DNA from 3 places in the Cetobacterium sp. genome. Region 1 is predicted to be linked to each of the others. Evidence: riboswitches for the same ligand, from Rfam matches in the RefSeq annotation. Region 1 holds a riboswitch; each other region holds the start of a gene.
What was found. Region 1 has a riboswitch for cobalamin ahead of ACWI69_RS01085 (cobyric acid synthase). Riboswitches for the same ligand answer to the same signal wherever they lie in the genome.

Region 1 (6,250 bases):
ATACGGATATTTAGAAAAATCTTGTAAATTTAAAAGAAAAAATATATTATTATAGAATAAGATAATAAATAAAAAGAGGTGAAGAAAAATGGCAAGAAGATTAAGATGTGATGTAGGATTTGCAGATAGTTTGTTATTTTTACTGGGATGGACAATTTTAGTCATAATAACTTTTGGCTTAGCCTCTCCATTCTTTTTATTCTCCCTTATAAAGTTTATGATAAATAGAACTGTCATTGTGGAAGAATAGCAATGAATATGAAAGCTATTAAATAGGGACTTAAATAATTAAAAAATATTAAAAACATCAAAGAACTATTAGGAGAGGAGTTTATATGAAAAAATATTTAATATTATCAGTTTTATCAGTAATGATTTTATCAGGTTGCTCAAATGTTGGATCGAATACAATTGGATCAACAACAGTTGGAGCAGGTGCAGGAGCACTTTTAGGGCAAGCAATAGGTGGAGATACAGGAGCTACTCTTTTAGGGGCAGGAATAGGAGCAGCAGCTGGAGCTTTAGTTGGTTCAGTTCAGGATCAAACACAAGCTATAAAAGATACTAACCAACAACCATATTACAATAATCAGCCGCAATACAACCAGCCACAATATAATCAACCATACTATAACAATCAGCCACAGTATAATCAACCACAATACAATAAACCTTACTATAGTCAGCCTTATTAAGAAGAACTCCAGTTGAAGGGGATAGAAATGAATTCAAAAACTACAAGTAGAAAATTGTCGGGTAATATCGTATTACAAAGTGTTTTGGATGAAAAAATATTGGAAGTTTATAGTGCTCTAAGAGCTAATAGACTATCCAAAGAGGAACTCTTAGCTATGGCTGACGAACTTGAAAACGAATACGGTGCGATAGTGAACGCTAACTTTGTTAGAAGAGCTGTAGTGTTTTATGAGATGAAAGGAAAGCTCAGAAAGGACTAGGAGTAAAAAAGGTTTTAATGAAAAAATGTAGCCCTGTTAGGAGCTACATTTTTTTATAAATTTTATTTCTTAGTTGATATACAAAACGAGTCATACTCCTTTGTCAGTAACTCTTTTACTTTTTCTTTCATGCTAGATAATTTTTCATCTGGTATTGAAGGAGAAATTATTTTAATAGCTTTAACGTATCTATCTAAAATTTCATCTATTTTTTTATCAACATTTGCCTTATTACTTTCCAAATTTTCAGGAGTCATAGTGGATAAGAAGCTTGTTAAAGCCTTATATGAAGTGTCAGTTGTTGACTTTATTAAAGTTTTTGTAGACTCAATTTTATCAGCAGTTATATTTGAACTAATATTTTTCATATCTTGTTCAACTTGGTCTAAAGATTTTTCAATCATATTTAAAACAGAAACATAGGCTTGATTATCTCGATTATTCGCAGTAGTTTCCACTTTAGCAACAGATTCCTTCAAGTAGCTTAAAATTTTAGCTTCTTTAGCTGTAAGAGTCGCATTTCCAGAAGTTATTTTATCAAGTAATGATTGAGCAGAATCTAAATCAGTTTTAAGAATATTTATAAATCCAAGTTCCAAATCTTTAAAATGTTGTGGTGGAACTTTATTCTTAATCTCATCTATAATATCTTCAATATCTTTAACAATAGTAGCTAATAAATCACTCAATTGATTTTCAATTTCGACAATTTTGCTAGAATCTATATCTTTTAATATTTGCGGTACGATAAAGTTTATATTGTCTAGTTGTAATTTGGTGATAGTGCTAATATCTTTTAAATTTTCTGAATTACTTTTTTTAGTAATACCTTTTAAAACAAATATATGCTCTTTGATAAACTGAATAATTCTATCGTTGATCAATGATAAATCTTCTGAGGGAATAACTCCTGCTAAGTTTGTAAAAATTTTAGTAACTTTATCAGATGTATCCATACCCAAAGTTTTTAATTTTTTTTGGATTTCCAAATAGGAATCTTCTCCTAAATCATTTTTTAGTGGCTCAATCAAGGAATTAAAAGCAGTTATATTGTTTTGATAGAAACTCAGAACTTCGGCTTCTATAGTTTTTTCCTCACTTTCAAAAGTGCTGTAGCTTTTTTCACACTCCTCAATAAAGTTTGTTAAACTTTTTTTGAAGAAGTGTTTCAATTCGAATGACACTATTGGGTGAAAACGATACTTACTTTCCAACAGTGTTGTTTCAAGGTGAATATTACATTTATTATCACCTATTGCAGTAAGGTGTAAATTAGTTTCTATTTTGAATTTATCGCCTTCTGTAAGTATAAAATCTAATCCTTTATTAGCTTGAGGTTTTTTTAGATATAGTTTATGTGTCGTATTCCCAAATGTTATGTCTAAAAGAAATGCTTCGTCATCTACAGTAGCATTAACTTTTGTATTTAAGATATCTTTTACCTTGAGATCTTCGTAAGATTTGCTTGAATTTTTTGCTCCAACTAGCCATTTTTTAAAATTTTTAGGATTTAAAGCGAAAAGTTCTGCAAACAACGGAGGTACATTGATAATCCTATCCTCTACGATAAGAGGTTGTTTACTTGTTTTAACATCGTTCATACTTAACCACTCCCTTATAAAAAATTAATATGTTACATTTAATCTACAAATAAAAATTAAAGTTTCTTTTTTATTATTAAAATTTATTTCTATAGATTTATTTATATAAAATATTAAGCGATTATAGTTTAGTTTTTAAACATAAACCGTTAAAAAAGATTGACTTGTACATAATCATTATGTATAATTATGATAAATATGTATATTGTTTATGGTTCAATAATTTGATTAAAAGGAAAGTTGAGTGAAAATCTCGCACGGTCCCGCCACTGTAAGGAGGACGAAATTAGACTAAGCCACTGTAGTTTTTATGGGAAGGCCTAAGAGTAGGATGAATCTGAGTCAGGATATCTGCCATGAATATAAAAGAAAATATAAAATCTGCGGTGAACAGATTTGTATTTAGAACTGTCAATTTCAATTCTAATTAGCAATATTCTATTCATTTTCGCAATTTTTATATTTCCGATAAACTTCATAAGTTAGGAGAAATGATATAATGAAACATAAGAACATAATGGTTGTTGGGACATCTTCAGGTGCAGGGAAGAGTATAACAGTTACAGGGTTATGTAGAGCATTTTTTAAAGATGGATATACTGTTTCACCTTTTAAATCTCAAAATATGGCATTGAATTCGTATATAACAAAAGAAGGACACGAGATGGGGCGTGCACAGGCACTTCAAGCAATGGCGTGTGAAAAAGAAGCTCATTATACTATGAATCCAATTTTATTAAAGCCTACAGGTGATAGGAGAATTCAAGTTATTGTCAATGGAAAATCTATCGGCAATATGGGAGGCCTTGAGTACGGAAATTACAAATCGATATTAAAAAAAGATATAATTGAAGCCTATAATACAATTAAGATTAAGAATCAAATATGTGTTATAGAAGGAGCTGGAAGCCCGGTAGAGTTAAATATAAAACAGGATGATATAGTGAATATGGGTTTAGCTGAAATGGTGAATGCTCCTGTTATTTTAGTTGCAGATATAGATAGAGGGGGCGTCTTTGCGTCGATATACGGAACTATATCTTTGATGGAACCAGAGGAAAAAGCTAGAGTAAAAGGTGTAATCATAAACAAGTTTAGAGGAAATGTTGATATATTAAAGCCGGGACTGGAAAAGATAGAGGAACTGACAGGGGTTCCAATTTTAGGAGTCATGCCATACTTTGAGCTAGACATAGAGGACGAGGATGGAGTAACAGAAAAGTTTAGTAGGATTAAATCAAAAAAAGGAGATATAAAAGTTTCAGTTATAAAACTTAAACATATATCTAACTTTACAGATATTGATGCTTTACTAGCAAATAAGGATGTAGATGTTAATTATGTGACGTCATTTCATGAGTTGGGAGATGAGGACTTGATAGTCATACCTGGATCTAAAAATACAATAGATGATTTAAAAGATATAAAAGAAAAAGGAATTGCACAAGAGATTATAAAAATTTCTCGAAAGGGAACTCCTATTATTGGTATATGTGGCGGATTTCAAATTTTAGGAGAAAAAGTATTGGATCCCTATGGAGTGGAGGGAGATATAAAAGAACTACCGGGATTGGGACTTTTAGATATAGAAACTACAATGGAAAAAGAAAAAGTGACGACGCAGTATACAGGATTATTAAAAGGAGAGATGGGGCTATTAAAGGGGTTGGGAAATATTGAAGTTAAGGGATATGAAATTCATCAGGGAGTAACGACTGGGAAAGAAAAATCAATAACCTCAGATAATAGATTAATAGCAACAGTAAAAGATAATATTTTTGGAACATATCTGCATGGTATTTTTGATAATAGAGAGTTTACCGATTTTATTTTAAATAATATAAGAAAGAAAAAAGGGTTGGAAAAGAGAAACAGTGCAATAACTTTTGATGAATATAGACTCCAAGAGTTGGATAAATTAGAAAGAATATTTAGAGAAAATATAGATATGAAAGCTATTTATAAGATTTTGGAGGAGAACTAATGAACTTCATTTTAAAGATTTGGATAGCGTATCTACTTGATTTAGTTTTAAGTGATCCCTATTGGTTTCCACACCCAGTTAGGTTTATTGGAAAATATATAACTTTTATTGAAAATAGAATCTACTCATTGAAAAATAAAAGAGTTTATGGCGGGTTATTAACTTTTACAGTTATACTTACAACAGGAATACTTTCATACCATATAGCTAAGGCATCCCAGTTTTTAGAAATTTTCTTTTTGTATACAACTCTAGCAACAAAGAGTTTAGGGGCAGAAGGGATTAAAGTATATAAAATTCTAAAAAGCGGAGATTTAAAAAAGGCTCAAAAAGAGCTCTCATATCTAGTTAGTAGGGATACGGGTGAAATGGATGAGATACAAGTTGTGAGAAGTACAATGGAAACAATAGCTGAAAATAGTGTTGATGGGGTGATAGCTCCTATGTTTTATGCGTTTTTAGGAAGTTTAATGACAATTGGAGGAATTTCATTGGCATTGCCATTGGCAATGGGATATAAGGCAGTGAATACCCTCGATTCAATGGTTGGATATAAAAATGATAGATATATAGACTTTGGGATGGTTTCAGCAAAGGTGGATGATTTTTTTAATTTTATTCCAGCAAGATTATCTGGTTTGTTAATAATTCCAATTGCGACTTTTATATTGGGAATGGGGATAAAAAGACCGTTAAAGGTGTTTTTTAGAGACAGAAAAAATCATTCGAGTCCAAACTCTGGTCATTCGGAAGCAGTTTTTGCAGGAGCCATAGGAGTTCAATTTGGTGGTAAAACAAAATATTTTGGAAAATATTTTGAAAAGCCTACAATAGGAGATAAATTAAAAGAGTTTCAATGTGACGATATTAAAAAATGTTATAGAATAATGTTTATGACATCTTTTGTAGGTATGATTCTATTTACAATATTTACTCAACTACTATAAGATACGGGAAGTGAAATAATATGGATTTACATGGTGGAAATATATATAAATTGAAAAGAGATAGTGGGATAGATGTCTTGGATTATAGTTCTAATATAAACCCTTTGGGTGTTCCAAATAGTTTTAGAAAGGCAGTTATAGAAAATTTTGAATCTTTGGAAAAATATCCAGATATAGATTATACGGAGCTAAGAGTGGCGATTGCTAACTATAATAACTGCTCTATAGAAAATGTGGTAGTGGGAAATGGTGCCACAGAAGTTTTATTTTTGTATATGAAGGCAATAGAATGCAAGAAAATTTTGATAGTCGCACCAACTTTTGCAGAGTATGAAAGAGCTGCTAGAGCTGGAGGAAAAGATGTAACTTTCTTTCCGTTGAACAAAGATTTTTCTTTAAATGAAGATAAGCTACTGGAGTTTATAACAGATGAGGATGTTGTGGTTATATGTAATCCAAATAATCCAACTGGGAAGTTTCAAGACCTTGAAAAAATAAAAAAAATTGCTGATTTTTTAGAGAAAAAAAATAAAAAACTATTTATAGATGAGGCTTTTATTGAATTTATCGAGAGATGGAAAGATAAAACAGCGTTTTCATTAAAAAATAAAAATATATTCATTTTAAGGGCATTGACTAAGTTTTTTGCACTTCCGGGAGTTAGATTGGGCTATGGATTAACATATGACAAAATAATTTTGAATAGAATAAAAAATATTAGAGAGCCGTGGAGTGTGAATGGAATAGCAGAAATAGCTGGGA
Region 2 (6,250 bases), on a different contig from region 1:
AAGGACACTAGACATATTAATCAGAGCAAAGTTAAATTTATTATAGCAAGAAAATACTAAGTTTTTGTCAAATTCATTATTTTAATAAAGGAGCTGTAGATAAATAGTTGTCTACAGCTCAAAATTTTAAAGAGTAAAAAATAGTGGTTAAAAAAATCTCAAAAACCTTTTCTAATACATTTCTATATTAATCTTTAGCGATTGTTTTTTCTGCCAATTTATTTAAAAAAGTTTCCATTTTTAGAATAATATCATCATTTTCTAAATTATAATCTTTAGCTATTTTTTGTATATCTTGGAGTTTAATTTCAGTCTGATTGTGTTTATTTACAGAGATCAAAACTTTTAATGGCAACTCAATTGCAACTTCAGGTCTTTTTTGCATTAATAGAGTTCCTACTTTAGGAGAACCAAAAACAATAACGGTAGTTTCTCCTAAGTCTAAATTTACTTTTTTTGCATTTAAAGAGTGATCAAATTTGGCAAATACAGGTATATTCATTTTTTTTAACTCATTTTCTATTCTTTCTACAGTTACATTAAAAGAATATGGACTAATGTAATCAGTTTTGATATTTTTTTTTGGTGTTTCTTGTGTAAAAATTGATAAAAAAATTAATAGTTGCATTAATAAGACTCTTTTAATCATAGTTTTCTCCTTGAATATCTAATCTATTTATCTTAAAAATCAAATAAATCATTTAAAGCTTCACTCATAGTTGGATGAGTAAATACGAAATCTCTTAAATAAGTATATTCTTTATTTTCTTTTATTGCCATAGCTACTACATTAATTACTTCACTAGATTCAGTAGAATATAACGAACACCCTAAAATTCTACCATTCTTCTCATCTACAACAGCTTTTAAGACACCTCTTTCATCTCCTAAAATTTTAGCTCTTGGTATTGTTGATGCTTTAATTACTTTTGTTTTTACTTTATACCCCGCATTTATAGCCTCTTTTTCAGAAAGTCCAACTTTTGATAACGTTGGTGAAATAAAAACAGAGTATGGAATTATATTTCGGGACTTGGTTGTCATAGTTTTATCTCCAAAAAGATTATTTTTAATTATTCTGAAGTCATCTAAAGATATATATGTAAATTGAGCTCCTCCTTTAACGTCACCTAAGGCATATATGTGAGGTACATTTGTTTGTAAAGTATTATTGACTAGAATTCCCTTTTCAGAATAATTGATACCTGCATTTTCAAGCTTTAAGTCATCTATATTAGGAACTCTACCCACGGCTATAAGTACTCCATCAACTACTATTTTATTCTCTTTTTCATCTTGATTGAAAACAATTTCTACTTGATTATCAGAATAGTTACTCAATTTTAAAACTTTGCTTTTTGATAATATTTGAATTCCTCTAGTTTTAAAATTTTCTTTAACTTCCTCTCTAATTTCCATCTCCTCTCTTAGAAGAATATCTTCGTTTCCTTCAAGAATAATTACTTCGGAGCCAAAATTATTATAGATAGAAGAAAATTCTAATCCAATGTAACCTCCACCTATCACAGCTAATTTTTTAGGTAATTCGTTTAACTCCATAATAGATGTACTAGTGTAAATATTTCTTGTTGTTTTAAGTCCATCTATTTTGGGAATAATCGTTTTGGAGCCTGTATTTATAAATATTTGATTACCATTTAAAACAATTTCGTTTTCATCCTCTGTCACACTAATGATATGCTCAGATTCAAAAGCTCCAATCCCAGTGTAGATATCAATATTTTCATGTAAATTTAACTTATTATAGTTAATTTCTCTTAACTTAGATGTTAATTCATCTTTTTTTTCAATAGCTTTTTTAAATTTTTTATCAACTTTTTGAGACTCTTCAACAAGAATTTTTGTGGGGATACATCCTACGTTTATACAAGTTCCTCCATACATTTTTTTATCTTTTTCAACTAGAGCTACTTTTTTTCCTTTATTTGCTAAAAATCCAGCGAGAGTTTTTCCCCCTTTACCAAAACCAATTATAATAGCATCATAATTTTTAGCGTTTAAAATATCACATTTTTTCATAATAACACTTCCTTTTTATATCTAATTTCAATACATTTAGAATACAATTTTATTCATGACTTGTAAATTAGTTACAAAAAAGTAACTACCAGGAATTTTCAAAAAATTAAAACACGCCCAAATTTAATCTTAAGGCGTGTAGTATTAAACAGTATTATTTTTATTTTATAAGTCAATTTAAAGATTTATTTTCGGATATATTTAAATTATTCCTAATTTTTTTCAAGCTATCCAAAAATCTATTTTTTCTATTTATATAATACACAACTTGTCTTTTCCATGGATCAACTTCAAATAAATCTTTACTTAAAGAGTAGTAATATTCTTGACAAAACTTCATGTACTCTTTATAAAAAACTTTTAGATTAATGATATTCTTGTATTTTTTTAAGTAAAATAATAGTAACTGTTCTTGTGGTGTCATCTTTATAATATAGTGTAAAAACTCTTCCGATCCACTCATTGCAGACAGATTTTGTTCTAGAAATTTTGTTAAGTCTTGATAAGTTTTGAAAGTATGTATAAACTTATCAAATTCTTTAAATTTATTATAATCCCATTTTAAGTCTTTCCTCATCTCTCTCACTCCCTTAAATGTAGAGAAGAAGACAAAAAATCTATCGAACATTAAAGTCCATTAGATTTTATTACACACTTGTCCACTCCTAACAATTTTTGTGTAGTTTTTAGGTAAGTCTCCTGACTTAGATTCGCTTTACTCCTGCCCTTCCCAGATTTTCTTCCAGTGGTTCTATGCAGTTTCATCCTCATTACAGTAGCGGAGGCTGTGTAGGATTTACACCTACTTCCTTGTTATGCCTAAGCACCTAAAAACTTTTATTTAGTTTCATAGTAATTTTATATCTTATTTTAAATTATTTGTCAAATAGTTTTAACTTCAGTCTGGTATTTTTAATCTATATCAGCTACACTATCTAATATATATGTTGGTTTATACACACTCTTACTGTCCTTTGTGGCTTCTCCTGTTAAAACAAGTATTGTGTCACAGCCATTGATATACCCTGAAGCTATATCCGTATATAATCTATCTCCTACTATAACAGTTTCTTCTTTCGATAAATTCAAATTTTTTAGTGCATAATCTAACATGACTTTTTTTGGTTTTCCAAAATATTTTGGTGTTTTCTTTGTGCATAATTCAATTATATTGCAAATAGCTCTACAGTCTGGTAAAAATACTCCACCTTCCACTGGATAAACCAAATCTTCATTTGCCGCTAAGTACTCTACATTCCCATGTAAAAGTTTACAGGCGACCTCTAATTTTTTATAATTCAGCTCCGAGTCGAGTGTTACCACAACTATATCAATTTCAGAAAAATTGAACTCATCTTTTTCATCAAAAATTTGGATTCCCATCTCTTTACAATACTCTTTAAACTCTTTTGTTCCTACCATGAATATTTTTCTATTTTTACAGTTATTTGCCAAGTAATCTGCCAAGACAACCCCAGCAGTTATTATTTCCTTCAGCTCAGCTTCAACTCCCAATTTTTTAAATTTTTCAATATAACTTTTTGGATTATTAGAGGAATTATTTGTATAAAATCCTATCTTTTTTCCACACTTTCGTAGCTCCTCTATCTTCTCCTTAGCCCCAGGAATTAAAATATTTCCCAAAACTATTGTTCCATCTACATCAAACAAGTATCCTTTGTAGTCTTTCATCTTAATTTTTACTCCTTTTTTACCAACCTATTTCTAGTTGCTTTCTTATTTCTTACCATAGTTATAACTTTTCTTTCAAGTATTTTCATTACTATCAACGTTATAACTACAATTAAAAAAACTGCTGTAGATAGAAATACGAAACCATATCCAATAGCTAAGCCAATAGCTGCTGTTATCCACAAGGTAGCTGCTGTTGTTATCCCTGAAATTTTATCATTTGAATAAACTATCACTCCTCCGCCTATAAAACCTACCCCTGTGACAACTTGAGCTGATAATCTTGTGATGTCTAATTTATAACTTTCTATGAGACTAGGATGTGTAGATATTAAACTTATTTGTCTTATTAATAATTCTTCTTGCAAAAGGGCAATAGTTGTAGCTCCTAAACAAACTAGTATCAAAGTTACAAAACCTGCTGATTTATTTTTTAATTCTCTTTCTAACCCTATGCAGCCCCCAAATATTGAGGAGACTATTAACCTAAATAATATTTCTGTCAGTCTCATCCCACTCATAATACATCCCTCATCTATAATTTATTTTGATTTGCTATAAATTGAACTCCTAAGTCTGGAAAATCTGTAAATACTCCCGTAGAATTGGTTTTATTAAATATAATCTCAAACATTTCATCAATATTGTCTACATAATTTGGTAGAGCATCTTTCCTAACTGTATAAGGATGTAACTCGAGTCTATTGTCTCCAATATATTGAACCAAAGGAGTTACCTTAATATCTCCCTTTTTAGACTCATTTTCATCAATTAACATATACCATGCTGGCCCTATTCCATCAGCATACTTTGCTAATTCTTTTATACCTTCTGGAGTAAACATCCAATCATAATCATAATTTACCCATTCTCCATTTTTATTTTTTTCCATAGTTTCATTCCAATCAGTATATGCAACTAACTGAACCAATTTTAAATCCATTCCCATTTTTGGCATGAGCTCATTTTTAATTCTTTTTAATTCATTAAAATCAAAAACTTGGAAATAGATAGGATCATCTTTACTTGTATAACCATAGTTTTTCAGAATTTCTAAAGTTTCTTTAGCTATATCCTTTCCTTCTTGATGATGTAACCAAGGAGCTTTAATCTCTGGGTATATTCCGATTCTTTTTCCTGTCGTTTTTTCTAATCCTTGAATAAACTCTAATTCTTCCTCTAAAGTGTGAATTTTAAATGTTGATTTCCACAGAGGAAATCTTCCTTCATAGACCAATTTTTCTTGATCATTTTCTACTTTAAAATTTTCAGTCATGTTCAAACCTTTTATTTCAGCTAAAGTAAAATCCATTACGTAATATCTGCCACCTTTTCTTGCTCTATTAGGATATTGTTTGGCAACATCTGTGAGTTGGTCTAAAAAATGATCGTGTATTACAATTACTCTATTGTCCTTAGTCATAACTAAATCTTGTTCTAGATAATCTGCTCCTTGACCAAAAGCCAAAGCCTTTGATTCAAGTGTATGTTCTGGTAAATAACCACTTGCTCCTCTATGAGCTATTATAATTTTTTTATCATTTTGAGAAAAAGATGTTAAAGATAATCCCACTATACTGAGTGCTAATAATATTTTTATGTTCATCTAACCTCCACAGTCTACATTAATAAGTTTGGTATATACAATGCTATTGTTTCTGAATAAGTTAAAATAGCTAAAACAACTAATAGTGCTAAAATAAACGGTAATACTTCTTTCACAAATTCATCAAGCTTTACACCGACTATGGTACATGTTGTGAACATCATTGACCCAAAAGGTGGCGTTATTCCTCCAATCATAATATTAACAATTAGTATTACTCCGAATTGTATTGGATCTATTCCAACCTTTAGAGCTGCTTGTACTAAAAGTGGAGCAAGAATTACAAGGGCTGCTCCCCCCTCTAGAAACATTCCAACAAAAAGTAAAAGTAAGTTAACTATAAAAAGTAACATATATCTATTGTCTGTGAAGCCAACTAAAAGGTTTGTTATCATTTGAGGAATTCTTTCCAATGTTAAATAGTATCCAAAAACTTTTGCTCCGATTATAAGAAGCATAACAGAACCTGTTCCATAGACTGTATCCTTTAAAATAATTGGTACGTGTTCCCATTTGAGTTTTTTATACACAAAAACTCCAACTATAAAACAAAATAGCACAGCAACACCTCCAGCTTCTGTTGGAGTGAAAAGTCCCATACGCATTCCTAAAATAATTCCAAAAGGAATTAAAAGTGCCCATATAGAGTCTTTAATTTGGATTAAAATTTCTTTTATTGTTGCTCTTTTATCCCTAGTTGAAGTATACCCTCTTTTTCTAGAGATTATATGTACTACAAACATAAGGGCAATTGTCATCATAATTCCAGGAGTATATCCAGTTAAAAACATTTTAGCTACTGAAACATTAGCTATTAATGAATAAATTATCAAATTTGTTCCTGGAGGGATTACTGGACTTACTGAGGAAGAAGCCGCTGTAACTGCAGCTGAAAATGGTTTTGAAAAATTT
Region 3 (6,250 bases), on a different contig from region 1:
ATAGGGATTTGTGTTTTAAGCATTAGTTTATGTTTAGATACAGGTCCATTTTGTGTTACGATTTTGGATCTGTATCTAAGGGGAAATAACTTTCAATAGAAGATTATTTTTATAGGATTCTTTTAATAAGGGTCACTTAGGTACAAAATTGTGCTTAGGTGACTCTTTTTTATTTTTATTAAAAATTTGGGAGGAGTATAAAATGATAGGAATAGAAACATTTATTACATTTGGAACATATTTGTTATTTTTAATAGGAGTAGGAATTTATTTTTATGGAAAGACTTCCAGTTCTGAGGAGTATTTGATAGGTGGTAGAGGAGTTGGCAGTTGGGTAACTGCACTATCGGCACAAGCTAGTGATATGAGTGGATGGTTATTAATGGGATTACCAGGGGCAGTATATCTTTCGGGATTTGGACAAATTTGGGTTGTAGTAGGTTTAACGGTGGGAACATATTTGAATTGGAAGTTTATAGCTCCAAAACTTAGAGTCGAAACTGAAATAGAAAATACAATGACTTTACCAACTTTTTTAGAAAAAAAATTAAAAGATGACAAAGGAACAATAAGGAAAGTTTTAGCTTTAGGAACACTGTTTTTCTTCACAATTTATTCATCTTCTGGGTTGGTCGCAGCAGGAAAACTATTTGAATCGATACTTGGAATCGATTATAAAGTTGCCGTTGTAGTGGGTACAGTGACAATAGTTATGTATACATTTATGGGGGGATATCTGGCTTCGTGTTGGACAGATTTTTTTCAAGGTGCTTTGATGTTTATAGCTATAATAGCGGTTCCTTTGGCTGCTTATTATAAAATTGGAGACATGGAAACAATTAAACAAGGAATTGAGTTAAAAGGAATTTCATTGGATATATTTAAACAGAATGGAGAAAGTATAGGAATTTTAGGAATATTATCTTCATTGGCATGGGGACTAGGGTACTTTGGACAGCCTCATATTTTAGTCAGATTTATGAGTATAAAGAATGTAAAAGAGTTAAAAAAATCTAGACGAATAGCCATGATATGGGTAATTATTTCTTTAGTTGGGGCAATAGCGATTGGACTTTTGGGAATTTCTCTTTTTAGAAATGTTACAGAATTGGGAGGGGATGCAGAAAAAATATTTATTTATATGATAAAAGAGCTATTTAATCCTTGGGTAGCGGGAGTTTTATTAGCTGCAATTCTATCTGCAATTATGTCAACAATAGATTCCCAGCTGTTAGTTTCATCAACTACCTTAACAGAAGACTTTTATAGATATATGAAAAAAGATGTTTCTGATAAAGAAATTATGTGGGTTGGAAGGCTGTGTGTAGTAGTGATAGCCTTGTTGGCACTACTATTTGCGCTAAATCAAAATGCTAAAGTATTATCATTGGTCGCTTATGCTTGGGGAGGGTTTGGAACAATATTTGGACCAGCAATAATATCGGTACTTTATTTTAAAAATGTGAATAATAAAAGTGTTCTGGCAGGAATTTTGGTTGGAATGTTTGTATTTTTAATGTGGAAAGTTTTGGGGTTAGACAGTTATATGTATGAACTATTACCAGGATTTTTTAGTAACTTAATCACAGTTTATATAGTAGAAAAAGTGATTTTTAAAAGTATAGTTAGTGTAGGGTGCAAAGTTACTTAGCACCCTTTTCTAAATTTAGTAGATGAGACTTTAGAGATAAGCCATAGGCATATCCAGTCAATTTGCCATTGGAGCCAATAACTCTATGGCAAGGAATAACTATGGGAATAGGATTTTTATTGTTTGCTAAACCTACCGCTCTGCACGCCTTAGGATTACCGATAGCGATAGCAATATCTTTGTATGTTTTAACTTCACCGTATGGAATATCGAGTAAAGCTTTCCAAACATTTTTTTGAAACTCTGTTCCAATGGGATTTATTTTAAAAGTAAATTCTTTACGACGTCCATTTAGAAATTCCAAAATCTCCTTAGAAGCTTGAGCTAAAGAGCTCGTAAGTTTAAAAGTTCTATTTGAAGTAGGATTATTGAGCTCAATCTTAATAATTTCATGATTTAATTCTTCGATTTTAAGTAAACCAAATGGAGTGTCAAAAATATAGAAAAAACCTGGAATAATATTTTTCATACAACTCTCCTCAAAAACTTTATTAAAATTGTACTAAAAAAATATAAATAAATCAAGGTTAATTTAAAATATATATTGTTCATTTATTGTTTAAAACTTTTAAAAATAAAGTATTTATAGTATAATAAGGCGTTATGGTTTTATAAATTAAAAGGGAATTAAGTGAGAAGCTTAAACGGTCACGCCACTGTAAAACGGACAAAAATAGATGAACCACTGGGAAACTGGGAAGGGCTATTGGAGGAGGAAGTTGAGTCAGGATACCTGCCATAAAATAAACTGCGAGTGACAGATTTGGGAGGATTAAATTAAATGGAAAAAAGATTTTATATTATTGGTTTACTTCTTGCATCTACTTTAACAATGGGACAAGAAAAGGTTATAAAGCTAGATGAGAGTGTTATAACAAGTGAGAATACGGAAACAACGGTGGCAAGTATACCTAGAAATGTAACTGTATTAACAGGCGAAGAGATAACACAAAGAGGAGCTAAAACAGTAGCAGAAGCTTTAAAATTGGTATCAAGTGTCATTGTAAAAGAGATGGGTGGGACAGACGCTGCTTTTGATGTAAGAGGTCAGGGGGCAACAGCAAAATCAAATGTTATAGTACTGGTTGATGGAGCACCAATTAATTCAATAGATTTATCTGGATATCAAACAAGTAATATACCAGTTAATAGTATTGAAAGGATTGAGGTGATACCTTCTGGAGGATCGGTTTTATATGGAGATGGAGCGGTTGGTGGAACAATCAATATTATAACAAAAGCACCAGAAGATAGGAAAAACTATGGAAGTTTGAATAGTGAGATAGGATCGTATGGATTAAAAAAACAGCAAGTTACATACGGTACTAAAATAGGAGAAAGATTTTTAGTAGAAGTAGATTATTTGAGAAGAGAAAAAGATGGATATAGAGACTATTCTAAAGATAATTTGGAAAGCTTTGGGTTTAGAAGCAGATATAAACTTGATGAAGGGGAGTTAAAAGTTAAATATAACTACTCAAAGAATGATTTTAAAGCGCCGGGAGCGTTAAACAAGGATGAAGTTAATGAGGATAGAACACACTCCAACCCAAATGCGTGGAGAATTGATGGAAAAACAGAGAAAAATAATTTTGTAGGAGATTATCTATATAACATAAATTCTGATTTAGAGTTCAAATTATTAGGAAGGTATGCTCATGAAAATTACTCTTCAAATGGAAGTAACTATAAGACAGAGGTTAAATATTTAAAACCACAACTTAAATACTCATATTTAGATGATAGCTATGTTGTATTTGGTGGAGATATTTATGAGGGAGAGACGAAAGATTTTGCTTATGGAAATGGAAAATCTGAAAAGAACTCTCTAGGTGGGTTTGTAGTAAATAGTTATACGATTGATAAGTTCAGATTTACTCAAGGATATAGAAAACAAGATATTGAATATAAAAGAGATACACTTACAACAAAGAAATTCAAAGAAGATGCGATAGAGCTTACAGGAAGTTATCTATATTCAGACTCAGGTTCTACATATATAAGTTATACAAAAGGATTTAGGGCGCCAAATACTGACGAGCTAAATTTTTGGGACGGAGAATTTAATCCTCAAAAGACAGAAACTTATGAAATTGGAATGAAAGATTTCTTAGGAAATACGTATATTTCAACTTCAGTGTTTTATATAGAAACAGAAAATGAAATTTTTTATGGAGCAAATAAAAATGATGAGTTTAATAAAAATAGGAATTTAGATGGAACAAGTAAAAGAAAAGGAGTTGAATTCTCTTTAGAGCACTATTTCGATAAATTGACAGTTTCAGAATCAATAACTTATATGAAAACGGAGTTTAAAGAGGGGAAAGATATTCCAGGTATTCCAAATATTAAAGGGGTTTTAAATTTTAACTATAGATTTAATGAGAAATTGAGTGTAAATAACTCTTGGGAATATTACGGAAAAGCTTATGATAGCAATGATGAAGCTAACGAAAGAGAAAAGATTGACAGTTACTTATTAAGTGGATTGACTTTTATGTATAATTTTCAAGATGGATTAGTTATAAATGCAGGAATTAATAATCTCTTTAATGAAAAATACTATGATTATGTAGGATACAGTAGTTACAGTAAAATTCGTAACTATTACCCAGCACCAGAAAGAAATTATTACATAGGTTTTAAATACAGTTTTTAATTAAGAAAATGCTCTTTTCAAGATATGGAAAGAGCATTTTTTATAAAAGAGGTGGACAATGTTAAGAAAAATATTTGTATTAAGTATAGTCGTATTTTCAGTGGGATATTCAAAGATATTTGTAGATGGCATTGGAAGAGAGGTTGAAATTTCTAAAAAAGTGGAGAGAGTAATTTCGACAGTTCCATCCAACACGGAGATAATAGTGGATATGGGATTAGTTAATATTTTGTTGGGAGTAGATATATATTCTGAGAAAATATCTAAAGAGTTAGAGGGAAAAGGAGTTTTGAACACAGATAGATTGAACGAAGAGAGAATAATTGATTTAATGCCAGATTTGGTTATAACCTCTCAACATAGTTTGTCTAAAGGGAAAGAGAGTCTAGAGGTATTTGATGAAATAGGAATTCCTATCTACGTGATGAAAACACCAAAATCTTTGGAGGAGGTCAAAAATTCGATAGATGAGATAGGAAGCCTTTTAAATGAAAATGAAAAAAGTGATATTTTAAAAAATAGATATGTAAAAGAGTTGGAGAAATTAGTAATACAGAATAAAATATCAAAAAAACGGGTATATTTTGAAATTTTAAATAATCCAATATACACAACTGGAAATAAAACATTTTTAAATGATGTCATTGAAAATGCTGGTGGACATAATATATTTGGAGATCAAGAGGGATGGATTTCACCAACTTTGGAATCTGTTATTGAAAAAAATCCTGAAGTTATACTTATTGGAGAGGATAGAAAGGAGATTGTTGAAGAGATAAAAAATAGAGCTGAATGGCAGGAGATAGATGCTGTAAAAAATGGGAGAATATATGTTATAGATGAGGGTATCAACAGACCATCACCAAGAGTTTTAAAATCTTTAAGACAGATAAAGGAAGTGCTTTCACAATGATAGGTTTTAGTTTTGTTCCAAAAAATGGAGAGGAAAAGAAATTTTTCAAGATATATGAAGCGTTAGAAAAAGAGGGAGTGACTGGGATAGAGACGATAATAGGAGATCATGTGCCCTTAGAAAGCTATGAAAAGTATCCTATAAAAGGAGTACATTTGCTATATTACCCTACTTGGTTAGAGTTTTGGAAAGAGGAGAGAGAGAAAGTTAGAGAAGATTTTTATAATGATGAGGGGGTATTAAACTATTATCGTTCTTTAAAAAAAAATATTTTACTTGAAACTTTTAAAAAGCAGTTTGAAGATGCAAAAAAAATAGGGGCGAAGTATTTAGTTTTTCATGTTTCACACGTGAGACCTAAGGATATTTTTACATTTGACTATGATTATACTTCTATGGAAGTATTGGATGAAACATCAAAAATAGTAAATGAAGTTTTTAAAGGAGAGGGACCATTACTCCTTTTTGAAAATCTACCATGGCCGGGGTTGACGCTTAAAGACTATGGATTAACAAAATATTTTTTTGAGAAAATTAAATATGAAAATAAAGGTTTTCTTTTGGATTTATCCCATATGATATGTACAGAAAAAAATATAAATAATTTTCAAGATGCAGACCGATATATTCTAAAAAAAATTAAAGAGTTGAGAGAACTAGGTAAATTTGTGTATGGTGTTCATATAAATGCAATAGATTTTATTAATTACTCAGAAAAAGATTTTTCTGATGAGATAGAGAGTTGGGAAAAAGGAGACAGGAAGGAAAAATTTAAAATTGAATGGAAACATATGAAAAAACTTGATCCTCATAAAATTTATAAAGGAAATTTAAAATCAATACTGAATGTATTGCCAAACTTAAAGTATATAAATTTAGAATTAAATTTTTCGTCTATTGACAATTTAGAAGAGGTTGTTAGAGAACAATTAAATTATGTAAAATAAATTTTTAAAAGATGAAAAATATGATATACTTTATAATATAGAGTGTTGAGATTTTCGTAGGAGGTTATATGACACAAGGA

Region 2: it holds a riboswitch for cobalamin, as region 1 does, so the genes downstream of both, ACWI69_RS00750 (hypothetical protein) here and ACWI69_RS01085 (cobyric acid synthase) in region 1, are expected to answer to the same signal.
Region 3: it holds a riboswitch for cobalamin, as region 1 does, so the genes downstream of both, ACWI69_RS04470 (TonB-dependent receptor) here and ACWI69_RS01085 (cobyric acid synthase) in region 1, are expected to answer to the same signal.

The regions. Positions count from the first base shown of each region.
Region 1 is NZ_CDRRQU010000003.1:11,444-17,693, reverse strand. It holds gene ACWI69_RS01105 (DUF6693 family protein) at 89-250, shown strand; gene ACWI69_RS01100 (YMGG-like glycine zipper-containing protein) at 336-695, shown strand; gene ACWI69_RS01095 (diol dehydratase small subunit) at 723-956, shown strand; gene ACWI69_RS01090 (hypothetical protein) at 1,019-2,557, opposite strand; cobalamin riboswitch at 2,753-2,930, shown strand; gene ACWI69_RS01085 (cobyric acid synthase) at 3,057-4,541, shown strand; gene cbiB (adenosylcobinamide-phosphate synthase CbiB) at 4,541-5,488, shown strand; gene cobD (threonine-phosphate decarboxylase CobD) at 5,509-6,250, shown strand, end outside.
Region 2 is NZ_CDRRQU010000002.1:41,955-48,204, reverse strand. It holds gene ACWI69_RS00765 (class I SAM-dependent methyltransferase) at 1-60, shown strand, start outside; gene ACWI69_RS00760 (DUF302 domain-containing protein) at 188-649, opposite strand; gene ACWI69_RS00755 (FAD-dependent oxidoreductase) at 682-2,040, opposite strand; gene ACWI69_RS00750 (hypothetical protein) at 2,213-2,617, opposite strand; cobalamin riboswitch at 2,713-2,886, opposite strand; gene ACWI69_RS00745 (HAD-IIA family hydrolase) at 2,953-3,732, opposite strand; gene ACWI69_RS00740 (MgtC/SapB family protein) at 3,741-4,253, opposite strand; gene glpQ (glycerophosphodiester phosphodiesterase) at 4,268-5,338, opposite strand; gene ACWI69_RS00730 (TRAP transporter large permease) at 5,353-6,250, opposite strand, start outside.
Region 3 is NZ_CDRRQU010000012.1:32,222-38,471, reverse strand. It holds gene putP (sodium/proline symporter PutP) at 203-1,651, shown strand; gene ACWI69_RS04475 (methylated-DNA--[protein]-cysteine S-methyltransferase) at 1,644-2,120, opposite strand; cobalamin riboswitch at 2,239-2,406, shown strand; gene ACWI69_RS04470 (TonB-dependent receptor) at 2,433-4,310, shown strand; gene ACWI69_RS04465 (ABC transporter substrate-binding protein) at 4,369-5,223, shown strand; gene ACWI69_RS04460 (hypothetical protein) at 5,220-6,170, shown strand; gene ACWI69_RS04455 (PSP1 domain-containing protein) at 6,239-6,250, shown strand, end outside.